DNA from 2 places in the Pseudarthrobacter sp. CC4 genome. Region 1 is predicted to be linked to the other one. Evidence: riboswitches for the same ligand, from Rfam matches in the RefSeq annotation. Region 1 holds a riboswitch; the other holds the start of a gene.
What was found. A riboswitch is a leader RNA that binds a small molecule or an ion and turns the genes downstream of it on or off. The one in region 1 is predicted to bind thiamine pyrophosphate.
Positions count from the first base shown of each region.

Region 2: another riboswitch for thiamine pyrophosphate. It lies ahead of thiD (bifunctional hydroxymethylpyrimidine kinase/phosphomethylpyrimidine kinase); the one in region 1 lies ahead of thiC (phosphomethylpyrimidine synthase ThiC).

Region 1 covers NZ_JARCCZ010000003.1:321,966-329,137, forward strand. Annotated here, with positions in the region: gene ffh (signal recognition particle protein) at 1-585, shown strand, start outside; gene PV768_RS04250 (alpha/beta fold hydrolase) at 691-1,422, shown strand; gene thiC (phosphomethylpyrimidine synthase ThiC) at 1,427-3,247, opposite strand; TPP riboswitch at 3,242-3,349, opposite strand; gene PV768_RS04260 (amidohydrolase family protein) at 3,429-4,511, shown strand; gene PV768_RS04265 (VOC family protein) at 4,611-5,486, shown strand; gene PV768_RS04270 (hypothetical protein) at 5,652-6,092, shown strand; gene rpsP (30S ribosomal protein S16) at 6,310-6,732, shown strand; gene PV768_RS04280 (RNA-binding protein) at 6,734-6,976, shown strand; gene rimM (ribosome maturation factor RimM) at 7,087-7,172, shown strand, end outside.
Region 2 covers NZ_JARCCZ010000020.1:63,944-71,115, reverse strand. Annotated here, with positions in the region: gene proB (glutamate 5-kinase) at 1-722, opposite strand, end outside; gene obgE (GTPase ObgE) at 712-2,301, opposite strand; gene rpmA (50S ribosomal protein L27) at 2,418-2,681, opposite strand; gene rplU (50S ribosomal protein L21) at 2,743-3,051, opposite strand; gene thiD (bifunctional hydroxymethylpyrimidine kinase/phosphomethylpyrimidine kinase) at 3,315-4,862, opposite strand; TPP riboswitch at 4,852-4,949, opposite strand; gene PV768_RS14690 (Rne/Rng family ribonuclease) at 5,079-7,172, opposite strand, start outside.

The DNA.
Region 1 (7,172 bases):
GACCAGGAAGACTTCACCCTTGAGGACTTCCTGGCCCAGATGCAGCAGATCCGCAACATGGGCTCGATGAAGAAAATGCTCATGATGATGCCGGGTGCGCAGAACATCCGCCAGCAGCTGGAGCAGTTCGACGAACGCGAGATCGACCGCGTCGAGGCCATCGTCCGGTCCATGACCCCGCACGAGCGTGTTGCGCCCAAGATCATCAACGGCTCCCGCCGCGCCCGTATTGCCCGCGGCTCCGGCGTCCACGTCTCCGAGGTCAACGGCCTCCTGGAGCGCTTCGCCCAGGCCCAGAAGATGATGAAGAAGATGGCCCAGGGCGGCATGCCGGGCATGCCCGGGATGCCAGGCATGCCGGGTGCCGGCGGCGGGGCGCGGAAGAACGCCAAGAACGCCCCCAAGAAGAAGGCGAAGTCCGGCAACCCCGCCAAGGCTGCCCAGGAGCGGAAGGACGCCGAGGCCCGCCGGGCCAACGCGGCCAAGGCTCTGCCGACCGGCGCCGCCTTCGGCCAGCAGCCGGGCGACTTCGATCCGTCCCAGCTGAACCTGCCCAAGGGCTTCGACAAGTTCCTCGGCAAGTAAGCACGCCTGGCCCAACTAAGTAGCGCCAAGTGTCGTTTTGACGGTTCATAACGACACTTGGCGCTACTTAGTTGGGATGTCGGGGCTGTGGAATAGGGTTGGGTCATGTTCAAGCAGAGGGTAGTGTTCGTGCACGGCGCGGGCAGCTTCGGCGCCGCGGCCTGGCCCCGCCAGCATGGCCTGGCACTGTCCTATGACGCACTGTTCCTGCGCCGCCACGGCTACGATCCCGTGGCAGAGCCGGTGGAATCATCCTTCGAAGAGGACGCGGGCATCCTGCTGCGGTCACTGGCCGACGACGGCAGGGGCGCCGTCGGCGGGCACGTCGTGGCACATGCCCAAGGCGCCGTCGCAGCGATGATGGCCGCCGTCGAACGCCCCGACCTTGTCTACTCGCTGACGCTGGTGGAGCCGGCCTGCCTGTCGCTGACCGCGGAACTGCCGGCGACGGCGGCGCACATTGCGCTGATGAAGCCGCTCCTGGACGTCCGGCACCAACTCGGCGACGAGGACTTCCAGCGGGAATTCGTGCGCCGGGTCTACGCCACGGACCTGCAGCACCCGGTCACCGTGGAAGAGAAGCGGTCCGCCCGGCGGCTCCGGCTGCAGGTGCCGTCGTGGGAAGCTCCGCTGCACATCGTGCCGGGCGTGCCTACGCTCGTCCTCACGGGCGGCTGGGAGCCGCTCTACGAAGAGATCGCGGGCTACCTCCGGGAGACCGGCGCCCTCCACCGCACTGCGGCGGGAGGGCACCGGCCCCAGGATTCAGTAGAGGGGGACCGCATCATCCGCTCGTTCATCGGCGATGCCAGCCGGGTCCGGGCACGCGCCTCCTGACGCCCTAGCTTCCGGCGGCAACACGGGGCTCCGGCAGGTACACCTTGCCGCCGGCCGCCCGGAATTCCTCGCTTTTCCCCTTCATCCCCGCGGCCGCCGCCAGGGCCGCCTGCGACTCCGCCGAGCCAAATTCGTCCCGGATGTCCTGGCTGATCCTCATGGAGCAGAACTTGGGACCGCACATGGAACAGAAGTGCGCGGTCTTGGCAGGTTCTGCGGGCAGGGTCTCATCATGGAAGGCTTCCGCCGTGACCGGGTCCAGGGACAGCGCGAACTGGTCGCGCCAGCGGAATTCGAAGCGTGCCTTGGACAGCGCATCATCGCGCTCGTGCGCCCCCGGGTGGCCCTTGGCAAGGTCTGCCGCGTGTGCGGCGATCTTGTAGGTGATCACCCCGGTCTTGACGTCGTCCTTGTTGGGCAGCCCCAGGTGTTCCTTCGGGGTGACATAGCAGAGCATGGCAGTGCCGTAGCGTGCGATCTCCGTGGCACCGATGGCCGAGGTGATGTGGTCGTAGCCCGGTGCAACGTCGGTAACCAGGGGCCCGAGTGTGTAGAACGGCGCACCCTTGCACAGCTCCTGCTGGCGCTCTACGTTCTCGCGGACCAGGTGGAACGGGATGTGCCCCGGACCTTCCACCATCACCTGCACGTCGAATTCCCAGGCGCGCGCCGTCAGCTCAGCCAGTGTGTCCAGTTCGGCGAACTGGGCAGCGTCGTTGGCATCCGCCGTCGCCCCTGGCCGCAGCCCGTCACCCAGGGAGAAGGCGACGTCGTACTTCGCGAAGATTTCGCACAGCTCATCGAAGTGCGTGTAGAGGAAGTTCTCCTGGTGGTGGGCCAGGCACCAGCCTGCCATGATCGAACCGCCGCGGGACACGATGCCTGTCACCCGGTTGGCTGTCAGGGGCACGTAACGCAGCAGGACGCCGGCGTGGATGGTCATGTAGTCCACACCCTGCTCGCACTGTTCAATGACGGTGTCGCGGAAGATCTCCCAGGTAAGGGCATTGGCTTCCCCGTTGACCTTCTCGAGGGCCTGGTAGATGGGGACGGTGCCGATGGGGACGGGGGAGTTGCGGAGGATCCATTCGCGGGTGGTGTGGATGTCATCGCCGGTGGAAAGGTCCATGACGGTGTCGGCGCCCCACTGCGTTGCCCACTGCAGTTTGTCCACCTCCTCCGCGATGGAACTGGTAACGGCCGAGTTGCCGATGTTGGCGTTGATTTTCACCAGGAAGGCCTTGCCGATAATCATCGGCTCGGACTCGGGGTGGTTGATGTTGCTGGGGATGATGGCGCGGCCCGCGGCCAGCTCGCTGCGGACCAGTTCAACATCGCAGTTCTCGCGCAGCGCCACAAAGCGCATCTCCGGGGTGATCACGCCCTGCCGCGCATAGTGCATCTGCGTCACGGTCCTGCCGTCGACGGCGCGGCGGGGCACGGGGCGCGCTCCCTTCCACTCGGCGCTGGCGGCGCCGCGGCGGACAGCCGAGCGGCCGTCGTCGAGCAGGTTCCGTTCCCTGCCGCTGTACGCCTCGGTGTCTCCGCGTGCTTCGATCCAGTCCGTCCGGAAGGCTGGGAGGCCGACGACGGGGTCGCTGCCAGGTCCTGCCGTCCGGTAGGTCCGGAACGGCCTGTTCGGCGTCCCGTTCGGGGAAGGTTCCAGCGCAATCTCCGTCACCGGGACCCTGATCCCCGTGCCGGCATCCTCAAGGTAGGCCAGTGAATGGGATTTCAGGGACTGGGTCACCGTTGGCTGGTTGCCGGCTGCTCCCATCGCCGGACGGTCTTGGGCAGGGTTCAGCTGTGCATTTTGTGTACTCAAGGAATACTCACTTCCTTCGCCGGCATTACCCGGACAGGTTCAACGGTCGCAGGCTGCGTCAGCCCGATCTCAGCCCCTGCAGGGGCACCCGTGTGGTCAAGATGTAAGCTACCACACGCCCCCGGAAGGGCGGCGTCACATTTGCGGGTGCTAGCCTGACCGGGCATCGAAAGGAAGCCCGATGGCAGACATCATTCACTTTCGCGGACCCGTCCTGACCGCCCCGGACCGGGTACGCCATGGACTCTGGTCGGTGGACGGCAAGCTCACGTTCAGCCGGCCAACTGCCCCTCCGGCGCGGGAGCTCGACGGCTGGGTGCTGCCGGGATTCGCTGACGCCCACTGCCACATCGGACTGGGCCCCGCCGGCCCGGTCGAACCCGCCCTTGCACGGGAACAGGCGCTGGCTGACCTCAACGCCGGAACCCTGCTGGTCCGCGACGCCGGCTCACCTGCCGATACCCGCTGGATGCAGGGCGGCCGGGACTTTCCGGTGCTGATCCGGGCAGGACGGCATGTGGCCCGCACGCGCCGCTACCTGCGCGGCTTTGCGGCGGAGGTCGAACCCGACGGGCTCGTGGAGGCCGTGCGGAAGCAAGCACGCGACGGCGACGGCTGGGTCAAACTGGTGGGCGACTGGATCGACCGGAGCGCCGGCGACCTCGCGCCCTCCTTTCCTGCCGCCGTCGTCCGTGACGCTGTCCAGGCTGCCCATGATGAAGGTGCCCGGGTCACGGCGCATTGCTTCGCCGAGGACACCCTGGACCAGATGCTGGACGCCGGCATTGACTGCATTGAGCACGCCACGGGGCTGCTGCCCCGCCACCTGCCCCGGTTCGTGGAGCAGGGCGTGCCGATCGTGCCCACCCTCATCAACATCGCTACCTTTCCTGACATAGCGGAGCAGGCAGACGCCAAGTTTCCGCGCTACGCCGCCCACATGCGCGCCCTGTGGGAACGCAGGCTGGAACGGGTGGCGGAGGCCCATTCCGCCGGCGTACGCATCTTTGCCGGGACGGACGCAGGCAGCGTGGTCCGCCACGGGAGGATCGCAGATGAGATCCTCGCCCTGCACGGGGCCGGCCTGCCCATGCCTGCGGCCCTGGATGCCGCCTGCTGGGCAGCCCGCACGTGGCTGGGAGCGGACAACCTGGAGGAAGGCGCGCGGGCCGACGTCGTGGTGTGCCGCGAAGACCCGCGGACCACCCCGGAAACGATCAGGGCGCTGGAACACGTGGTGCTGGGCGGCCGCATCATCCGCTGAGTTATTTGAGGCCGCCACTTGGAATAAATTGAAGCTTCAAGTAATTTTAATATGTGACAGGCCGCCGACGGGACGGCCTCCAATACAAGGAGCCTTCAAATGACCGACGCAGCCGCCCGCCAGGACCTCCTTCCTGCCGACCTCGCCATGGGCACCGTGATGCTCAAGGTGGGCGACATGAAGGTCATGACCGATTACTACCAGCGGGCCCTCGGCCTGGAGGTCGTCGCGGAGCAGGACGGCGGGCTCTACCTCGGCCGGCTGCAGAAACCGCTGGTGCACCTGGCTCCCGCTCCGGGCCTGACGCTTCCGGGCCGGGGAGAGGCCGGCCTCTTCCACACCGCGCTGCTGTTCGAGAACCAGGCAGACCTGGCCGCGACCATCGCCACGGCCGCGCAGTTTGAACCCCGTTCCTTCACCGGCAGCGCAGACCACCTTGTCAGCGAGGCCTTCTACTTCACCGACCCCGAAGGCAACGGGATCGAACTCTACTGGGACCGGCCGCGCAGCAGTTGGTCCTGGAACGGCACTGACGTGGTGATGGACAGCCTGGCCCTTCCGCCGCAGCGCTATTTGGAGCAGCACCTCACTGAGGAGTCCCTGGAACGCCAGCGGGGAACCGTTGCGGGCGTGGGCCATGTGCACCTCCAGGTGGGCGACGTCCAGACCGCCCGCGACTTCTACGTGGGGACCCTCGGCTTCGAAAAGACCGCAGGCTGGCACGGCCAGGCCCTGTTCGTCTCGGCGGGCCGCTACCACCACCACATGGCAATGAACGTATGGAACAGCCGCGGCGCGGGGCCGCGCAAGGACACCCTCGGCCTGGGTGAGGTCCTCATCGAAGTGCCGTCGGGGGACGACGTCGGCGCCCTCGCCGACCGCCTCAAGGTTGCCGGTGTTGCCGCCCACCACACCGGAGCCGAACTCCGGTTCGAGGATCCGTGGCGCAACAGGATCCGGGTGGCAGTCCGCTGACCGGCGCACTCCCGGACAGGGGCTGCGTGCCGCCGCAGGGGTTGTCCGCCGGCTGGTACCGCCGGGAAGGCCCGGCGGTACCTGTACTAGGCTGAAACCGAACTGCCGGGCAGCGCGCGCTGCATCCCGGCGGGCCGCACCGTCAACGGAATGAGGGCACTTCCCATGGGCTTCACCGAAATCTTTGTTGCCACCCACGACGCCGCACTGAAGCGCGGCGGCATCCTGGACAAGGGCGGCAGCGCCCCTGCCGGCGACGCGGTCCGGATCCCGGGAATCAGCGACTTTGAAGTGGAACAGCTGGGCGACCTGGCCGGAACCGCCGTCCATGCCGGCGGGGCAGACTATGAGCTGACCATGGTGGACGTGGCGAGCGATTCGCTCCTTGCGGTTCCGCCCGCGATGGTGCGTGCCCTGGCCGACCTGCTCTCCTATGAAACCGAAGGGGAGGGCGACGTCCTCGACGACGTCGCTGAGCAGTGGGCGGCGCAGGATGACATGCCCTTCGATGCCGCCCAGGCGCGCACCTACGTGCGGCAGCTCGCTGAAATGGCCAGCGGAATCGCCGACTCGGAGCGCACCGGCCTCTACGTCTGGTCCGCCTGAGCCGTTCCTGCCCCGTCTGTCCGGGCGCGGCGGGGCCGCGCCAGGACGTGTCAAGTCGAAATCCGAACGCTGATCTGGCACAATAAACAGGTACTCGATCTGCGTGGCCCCTCTCTCCGCGTCAGGATCCTGTCCTTCGAGCCCGCAAGTATGGCCCGCCCCACGGGTGCAGAAAGCCGGGTTCACCCCCTTTTCTGAAACAGGAGTGACCACAACAGTGGCCGTAAAGATTCGCCTTAAGCGCTTTGGCAAGATGCGCGCACCGTACTACCGCATCGTCGTCGCGGACTCACGCACCAAGCGTGACGGCCGTGCCATCGAAGAAATCGGCAAGTACCACCCCACCGAAGAGCCCTCATTCATCGAGGTCAACTCCGAGCGTGCGCAGTACTGGCTGTCCGTCGGCGCCCAGCCGTCCGAGCAGGTCGCCGCGATCCTCAAGATCACCGGTGACTGGCAGAAGTTCAAGGGCCTGCCGGGCCAGGAAGGCACCCTGAAGACCAAGTCTGAGAAGGCTGCCTTCGTTGCCCCGGAAAAGGGTTCCGTGATCATCCCGGAAGCCATCACCAAGAAGGCATCCAAGTCTGATGCAGCCGAAGCACCCGCCGAGGCCGAAGCAGAGACCACCGAGGCTGAGTAGATTGCTGGCAGAAGCGCTGGAACACCTGGTCCGCGGAATCGTTGATTCCCCGGATGACGTCAAGGTCAGCTCCAAGAACAACCGCCGCGGGGACACCCTCGAAGTGCGTGTTCACCAGGACGACCTCGGACGGGTGATTGGCCGCCAGGGCCGCACGGCGCGTGCACTGCGCACCGTGGTGGCAGCCCTGGCCGGCGGGGAGCCGGTGCGGGTCGACGTCGTCGACACCGACCGCCGCCGCTGAGCGCTCGGCAATATCAGTTTTAGCTCCGGCCCCTCCACCAACGCGGTGGAGGGGCCGGAGTGCTTTCACCAGAACACCGTGGATTAACCACAACCCGAACAGAGGAACACATGCAGCTTCAGGTGGCACGAATCGGCAAACCCCATGGCATCCGCGGGGAAGTAACGGTCCAGGTCCTGACCGATGCCCCTGGGGA
Region 2 (7,172 bases), on a different contig from region 1:
ATGGTGGCCGCTTCCACCTTGGTCAGCATCCCGCCGGTGCCCACGCCTGCCTTGCCGGGCTTCCCGATGGAGACGCCATCCAGGTCCGCGGGACCCGCAACGAGCGGGATCCGCTTCGCGCCAAGTGACGGCGGGCCATCGTAGAGGGAGTCGACGTCGGACAGCAGCACGAGCGCATCGGCCCGGACCAGGTGGGCAACGAGGGCAGCGAGCCGGTCGTTGTCACCGAAGCGGATTTCATGCGTGGCCACGGTGTCGTTTTCATTGACCACCGGCACCACGCCAAGGTTGAGCAGCCGGTCCAGGGCGCGGAAGGCATTGGTGTGCTGGCTGCGCCGCATGAGGTCTTCGGCGGTGAGCAGCACCTGGCTGACCGTCACACCGTGCGCCCCGAAGGCCTGGGTGTAGCGGGCCATCAGGAGGCCCTGCCCCACGCTGGCAGCTGCCTGCTGGGTGGCAAGATCACGGGGGCGCTTGGCAAGGCCCAGGGGTGCCAGGCCCGCGGCGATGGCACCGGAGGAGACCAGGATGATTTCGGTGCCGGTGTTGCGTTTGGCCGCCAACGCGTCAGCCAGGGCAGTCAGCGCCTCTTCGGAGATGCCGCCCTTGATGCTGGTCAGCGACGACGAGCCAACCTTCACCACGATCCTGCGGGCGCTGGCGAGCACGCTCCTGTCCACGGACCGCGCCAGCGGCACCGCAGCTGCCGCCCTAGAACTCATCGCCTGCGTCCAGTCCACTCTCCTTGAGCGGCTTGGCGACCCGGCGGCCGCTCACGGACTCGGTCCAGATGCCGGCCTTGCGCTCGGCTTCAAGTTCGGCGCGGGCGGCCGCCCTGGCGTCCTTGCGTTCCTGCTGCTCTTCACGTTTCTGTCCGCGCGTGGGGCGGTCGCCGATATCGGCAAACCGGACGTCGGTGCCGCGCGGCGAGGCCAACAGTTCCGCACCGGCCATCATGGTGGGCTCCCAGTCGAAGACAACGCCGTCATCCTCGCCAATAACAACTGTGTCGCCGGGCTTGGCGCCCTGCTTGAACAGCTCCGTCTCCACGCCGAGCTTTGCCAGGCGGTCAGCGAGGTAGCCGATGGCTTCCTCGTTGGTGAAGTCCGTCTGCTTGACCCAGCGCACCGGCTTTTCGCCCAGCACGCGGAACAGCGGCTCAAGGCCCTTCTCTTCCCGGCGGATCCGGAAGCCTGCTTCATTGACCGCGCGGGGCTTGATGACAACGGGCTGCACCTTGGGCGGCGCAGCAGCCACCGCGTCCCGGGCCGCCTGGACGATTTCGGCCATGGCAAAGCCCAGCTGGCGGAGGCCCTCGTGGCTAGTTGCCGAGATTTCAAAGACCCGGTAGCCGCGGGATTCCAGTTCGGGGCGGACGAACTCGGCCATGTCCTTGCCGTCCGGCAGGTCCACCTTGTTCAGTGCCACCAGGCGGGGGCGGTGGTTCAGCGGAACCACTTCACCGTCCTGGCCCGCGTAGCTCATGTCCACGGCGTACTTTTCGAGTTCGGCCTCGATAACGGCCAGGTCCGAGAGGGGGTCCCGGTCAGCCTCCAGCGTTCCGCAGTCCAGGACATGGACCAGCGCCGCACACCGCTCCACATGGCGGAGGAAGTGGTGTCCGAGGCCCTTGCCCTCACTGGCGCCTTCAATCAGCCCCGGCACGTCTGCAATGGTGAAGCGGACATCCCCGGCCTGCACTACGCCCAGGTTGGGAATCAGGGTGGTGAACGGGTAGTCGGCGATCTTGGGCCGCGCCGCGGACATGGCGGCGATAAGGCTGGACTTGCCGGCGGACGGGAAACCCACCAGGGCAATATCCGCAATTGACTTCAGTTCCAGCACAATGTCGCTGGACTCGCCTTCGATGCCGAGGAGGGCAAAGCCGGGAGCGCGGCGCTTTTGCGAAGAGAGCGCGGCGTTGCCCAGGCCGCCGATGCCGCCCGCCGCAGCCACGTACTCGGTGCCTTCGCCCACGAGGTCGGCGAGGACGGTGCCGTCCTTGGACTTGACCACCGTGCCGTCCGGAACGGGCAGGATGAGCGTCTCGCCGTTCTTTCCGCCGCGCCAGTCCCCCATGCCCGGGCCGCCGTTGGTGGCGTGGCGGTGGGGCGCGTGGTGGTAGTCAAGGAGCGTGGTGGTCTGGTGGTCCACGCGAAGGATCACGTCGCCGCCGTTGCCGCCGTTGCCGCCGTCGGGACCACCCAGCGGCTTGAACTTCTCACGGTGGACGGAGACGCACCCGTGGCCGCCGGTACCGCCGGATACGTGCAGTACTACCCGGTCTACAAAGCTGGCCACGTGGATCTCCTCAGTGCTGTTTCCTGGACACCCAAGGGCGCCAAGACGATTGTAATGCGGTTAAAAGAACAGTGGAGCGGACCACATGGCCCGCTCCACCGCTTCAGAACTGGTTGTTACTCTGCAGCTGCAGCAGCAACGATGTTGACGACGCGACGACCGCGGCGGGTGCCGAATTCAACGGCGCCCGGGGTCAGGGCGAACAGGGTGTCGTCGCCGCCGCGGCCAACGCCGGCGCCCGGGTGGAAGTGGGTGCCGCGCTGGCGGACGATGATCTCGCCTGCGGAAACTACCTGGCCGCCGAAGCGCTTGACGCCGAGGTACTGTGCGTTGGAGTCACGACCGTTGCGAGTGGAGCTCGCACCCTTTTTATGTGCCATCTGAAATGCCTGCCTCTAAATTCTGGGGAATCTGCTGAAAAACCTGAACAGTAACGGAAGGTTACTTGATACCAGTGATCTTGACCTTGGTCAGTTCCTGGCGGTGACCCTGGCGCTTCTTGTAACCGGTCTTGTTCTTGAACTTCTGGATCACAATCTTAGGACCACGGAGGTCCTGGAGGATCTCAGCCGTAACAGTTACCTTGGCCAGGTCAGCAGCGGCGGAGGTGACCTTGTCACCATCAACCAGGAGCAGTGCGGGCAGCTGAATGGTGCTGCCAGCTCCACCGGCGACGCGGTTCAGGGTAACGAAGTCTCCAACGGAAACCTTCTCTTGGCGGCCGCCTGCGCGGACAATCGCGTACACCACTTGGGAACTCACTTCTCTCGACGTTTATTACAAATTTGCGTGCGGAACCCGGTTCCATAATTGGTTGGGCTCTCGCTGTGCCTCAACGCCGTGGGGTCATAACCCAAGTGTTGGCGTAAGCACCGAAGATCTAGAATACGCTAGTTTTGGCTTCGGCCGCAAATGAGGCTGGTTCCGGCGGGTTGTCTGTGATAGGTACCACAACACATTTCCTTGGCCGGGGGGTGCCCCACCATAGTACCGGCGCGGCGGCCGTCCGGACGTCAGGAATGAAGGCGCGGCGCGTCGAAAAATTCAACTTCCAGGCGGCAGGACTGCCTGAATGCCGTGGCCATGGCGTCCTTCTCATGCGCCGGAGCGGTGCGCCCCGCACTGTCCACAATGGCAACCGCCCTGCGGGTGGCCGCGGCGAAGTCCTCATCCGCGTATGTGCGCAGCCACTCCGCGTAGGGATGGCCCGCCGGCTCCCCGGCAGCCACGAACTGTGCGTGGAGCGTTTTGCCCACCTCCGCGTACAGCCAGAAGCAGGGCAGGACGGCTGCCGCCAGCACGGCATAACTGCCCGACGCCGATGCCGCCACCAGGTGGTCCACGTAGGACTTGGTCACGGGTCCCAGCTGCGGCTCAACGGTCCGGGTACTGAGCCAGGAGCGGTGCAGTTCAGACTCGACCTCCAGGCATTGCGCGGCGGAACGTGCCCAGAAGAGTTGCTCTGCCTCGGTGGGGGCCAGGGCACTTGTCCGCGCGAGCACCCGTGAATAACCGTTGAGGTAGATGGCGTCCTGGGCCAGGTAGTAGCCAAACTGTTTCTCGGCCAGGTCCCCGGAGGCCAGGTCCCGGATAAACGCCAGGGAATAGATGGCTTCCAGGTGCTCCTCCGCTTCAGCCCACAGCCGCGCCGCGAAGCTGCCTTCAGCAGGCTCCGGCTGAAGGTGGTGGAAGTGGTGGACTGGTCCGTTGCCCGTACCCACCTGCAGCGACTCCGAGGCCTCCAGCGCGCCGGACAGCCAGGGCTTGACCTCCCGGAGGGCTGCCTCCCAGTCCCCCAGCCGCACCTGGACTGTGGCCATGGCTGATGACAGTGAACAACCGGTGCCGTGGCTGTTCAGCGTTGCCACCCGCCTGCCCGGGACCACCACCACGTCCTGGCCAAGCGTGCCTGCAGTGTTGACAAGGGCGTCGGGGCATTCGTCCCCGGCCAGGTGTCCGCCCTTCACAAGCACCGTCGCCCCGGTGGCGGAAGAGAGCTCGCGGCCCTGTTCCAGGGCGCCTTCCCAGCTCTCCTGCACGTTCCCGCCCACCAGCATGGCAAGTTCAGCCAGGTTGGGCGTGATGAGGTGCGCCAGCGGCAGCAGCTCACGAAGTGCGGCTTCGGCGGATTCCTGCAGGAGCCGGTCACCGCTGGTGGCCACCATGACAGGGTCCAAAACCACGACGCCGGGACGGACTTTTTCGAGCCACGCCCGGACAGCTTCGATCACCGCGACATCACCCAGCATCCCGATTTTCACGGCGTCGATGCTGATGTCCTCACTGAGCGCGTCAAGTTGCCGGGTGAGGAAGGCAGCAGGGGGTACGTGGACGCCGCGTACGCCGCGGGTGTTCTGTGCGGTGAGGGCAGTGATGGCGGCCATTCCGTAGCCGCCGTGGGCCGCGATGCTTTTCAGGTCCGCCTGGACGCCGGCTCCGCCGGACGGATCCGAGCCCGCGATCGAGAGGACCCGGGGCACGTGCCGCCGCTGGCCGGACTGTGCTGCAGGGGCAGGGGCGCCCTGAGGGGTGGCAGCGGGCAATTCGAGAGTTGAAGACAAGAGACATCCCTTCGCCGGTGCTAGCCGGACAGGTTCAACGGGTGTGGATCTCAGCCGGCTCTGTGCGCGGCACCCCGTGTCGGTTCACCAGCCTAGCTTTTTTGCGGTACGCAGGGCGAAGGTGACGCAGTGCGACTGGTGCGGCCTTAAATGCCGGATGCCCGGCCGTCCACACGTGGTGGGCGGCCGGGCATCCAGCGTGTCGCGTGCGGTGGCCTAGAGTTCCGAAGCGGGAACCCCGACACCCAGGATGATGGGCTCCGCGGCAGGCTTGGCGTTGCCTGGCGCAGGGGCACCTGCCTGGTCAGCTTCCGGCGCCTTTGCAGAGTGTGAATGCCCTGCCGCCGCGGCGGGGACATTCTCGTGCTGCTCGACGGAGGTCTCGTTGGCCGCACCCTGGGCGCGGCTGGCGCTGCGGTTGCGGCGCGCCCGGCGCGGGCGGGACTGTTCCAGGGTGTGGTCGGAATAGTCCTTTTCGCGCAGCGCATGGGCAGCCTGCAGCGGCTCAGGCCGGACCTGCGGCGACTCCGCCTGCGGTGCCTGGACGTGCTGCGGTGCTCGGACCTGCTCCGGTTCCCGCTGCTCCTTTACCGGCGCCCGCCGTTCGGGCTGACCGGCTGCGGCTTCCGCGGCAGGGGCAGGCTCACCGAGGTGGGCGAAGGCTTCGGCGAGCCGGTCCAGCGTCAGGGCCGGCTTCGGCTGCTGCTCCTCCGCGTGCTCCACGAACGGCAGGGCAACCTTCTCCCCGCCAAAGGTGAGGACGGCGGCAGGCCGGGAGGCGTCGCCGTCGTGCTTCTCAGGTTCCGCCGGCTGGACCTGCGGAGCCTGCCGGGCCGCGGCTACCTCATCGTCGTGCAGGTGGGCGGCGTGTGCTGCCGCAGCAATATTGGCAAGGGCAAGCCTGGTGGCTTCGGCCTTCGCGTGCCGCTCGGCGTCCGTGGGGTCGGGGTGGACCGTGTGCACGTGGAGGGCGGCTGCAGGAGCAGCGTCCACCTGCTGGCCGCCGCGGCCACGGCGGCGCTTCCGGTCAGGACGGACGCCGGGCTGGCTGCTGTCCCCGCGCTGGGCCTCAGCGCGGTGGCTTTCATTCCGGACGTCCGGGCGGGCGTCCGAGCGCTGAACGTGGTGTTCGGCCGCCACGATATTGGCCCGGCGGTGCTCCACGGGGTCATCGTGGGTCACCACACCGCGGCCGGCGCAGGCCTCGCACTGCTCGCCAAACACTTCAAGCAGCCCGGTGCCCATCCGCTTGCGGGTCATCTGCACCAGGCCAAGGGACGTGACTTCGGCAACCTGGTGCTTGGTGCGGTCGCGTCCCAGGCACTCCACCATCCGACGGAGGACGAGGTCGCGGTTCGATTCCAGGACCATGTCGATGAAGTCGATGACGATAATGCCGCCGATATCGCGCAGGCGGAGCTGGCGTACCACTTCCTCCGCAGCTTCCAGGTTGTTCTTGGTGACCGTCTCTTCAAGGTTGCCGCCGCTGCCGGTGAATTTGCCGGTGTTGACATCCACAACAGTCATGGCCTCGGTGCGGTCGATCACCAGCGAGCCGCCGGAGGGCAGGAAGACCTTCCGCTCCAGTGCCTTGTGGATCTGTTCGTCGATCCGCCATGCGCTGAAGATGTCCTGGTCCTTGGTCCACTTCTCGAGGCGCCCCACCAGATCGGGAGCAACGTAGGTGACGTAGGCCTCAATGGTGTCCCAGGCTTCCTCGCCGGAGACGATCAGCTTGGAGAAGTCCTCGTTGAAGACGTCGCGGACCACCTTGATGGTCAGGTCCGGTTCGCCGTACAGCAGTTCCGGAGCAAGGATCTTGGTGGAATTCGACTGGCTTTCGATGCCTTCCCACTGGGCCCGCAGCCGGTTGATGTCGTGGGTCAGCTCTTCCTCGGAGGCGCCTTCCGCAGCGGTCCGGACAATAACGCCGGCCTGCTCGGGGAGGCGGTCCTTGAGGATCCGCTTGAGGCGGTTGCGTTCGACGTCGGGCAGCTTGCGGGAGATGCCGGTCATGGAACCGCCGGGAACGAAGACCAGGTAGCGGCCCGGCAGTGAGATCTGGCTGGTCAGGCGCGCGCCCTTATGGCCCACGGGGTCCTTGGTGACCTGCACCAGGACGGTGTCGCCGGACTTGAGCGCGTTTTCAATGCGGCGCTGCTTGCCCTCGAGGTTCACGGCCTCCCAGTTGACTTCGCCAGCGTACAGGACGGCGTTGCGGCCGCGTCCGATGTCCACGAAGGCTGCTTCCATGGACGGCAGCACGTTCTGGACCTTGCCCAGGTAGACGTTGCCGATCAGGGAATCCTG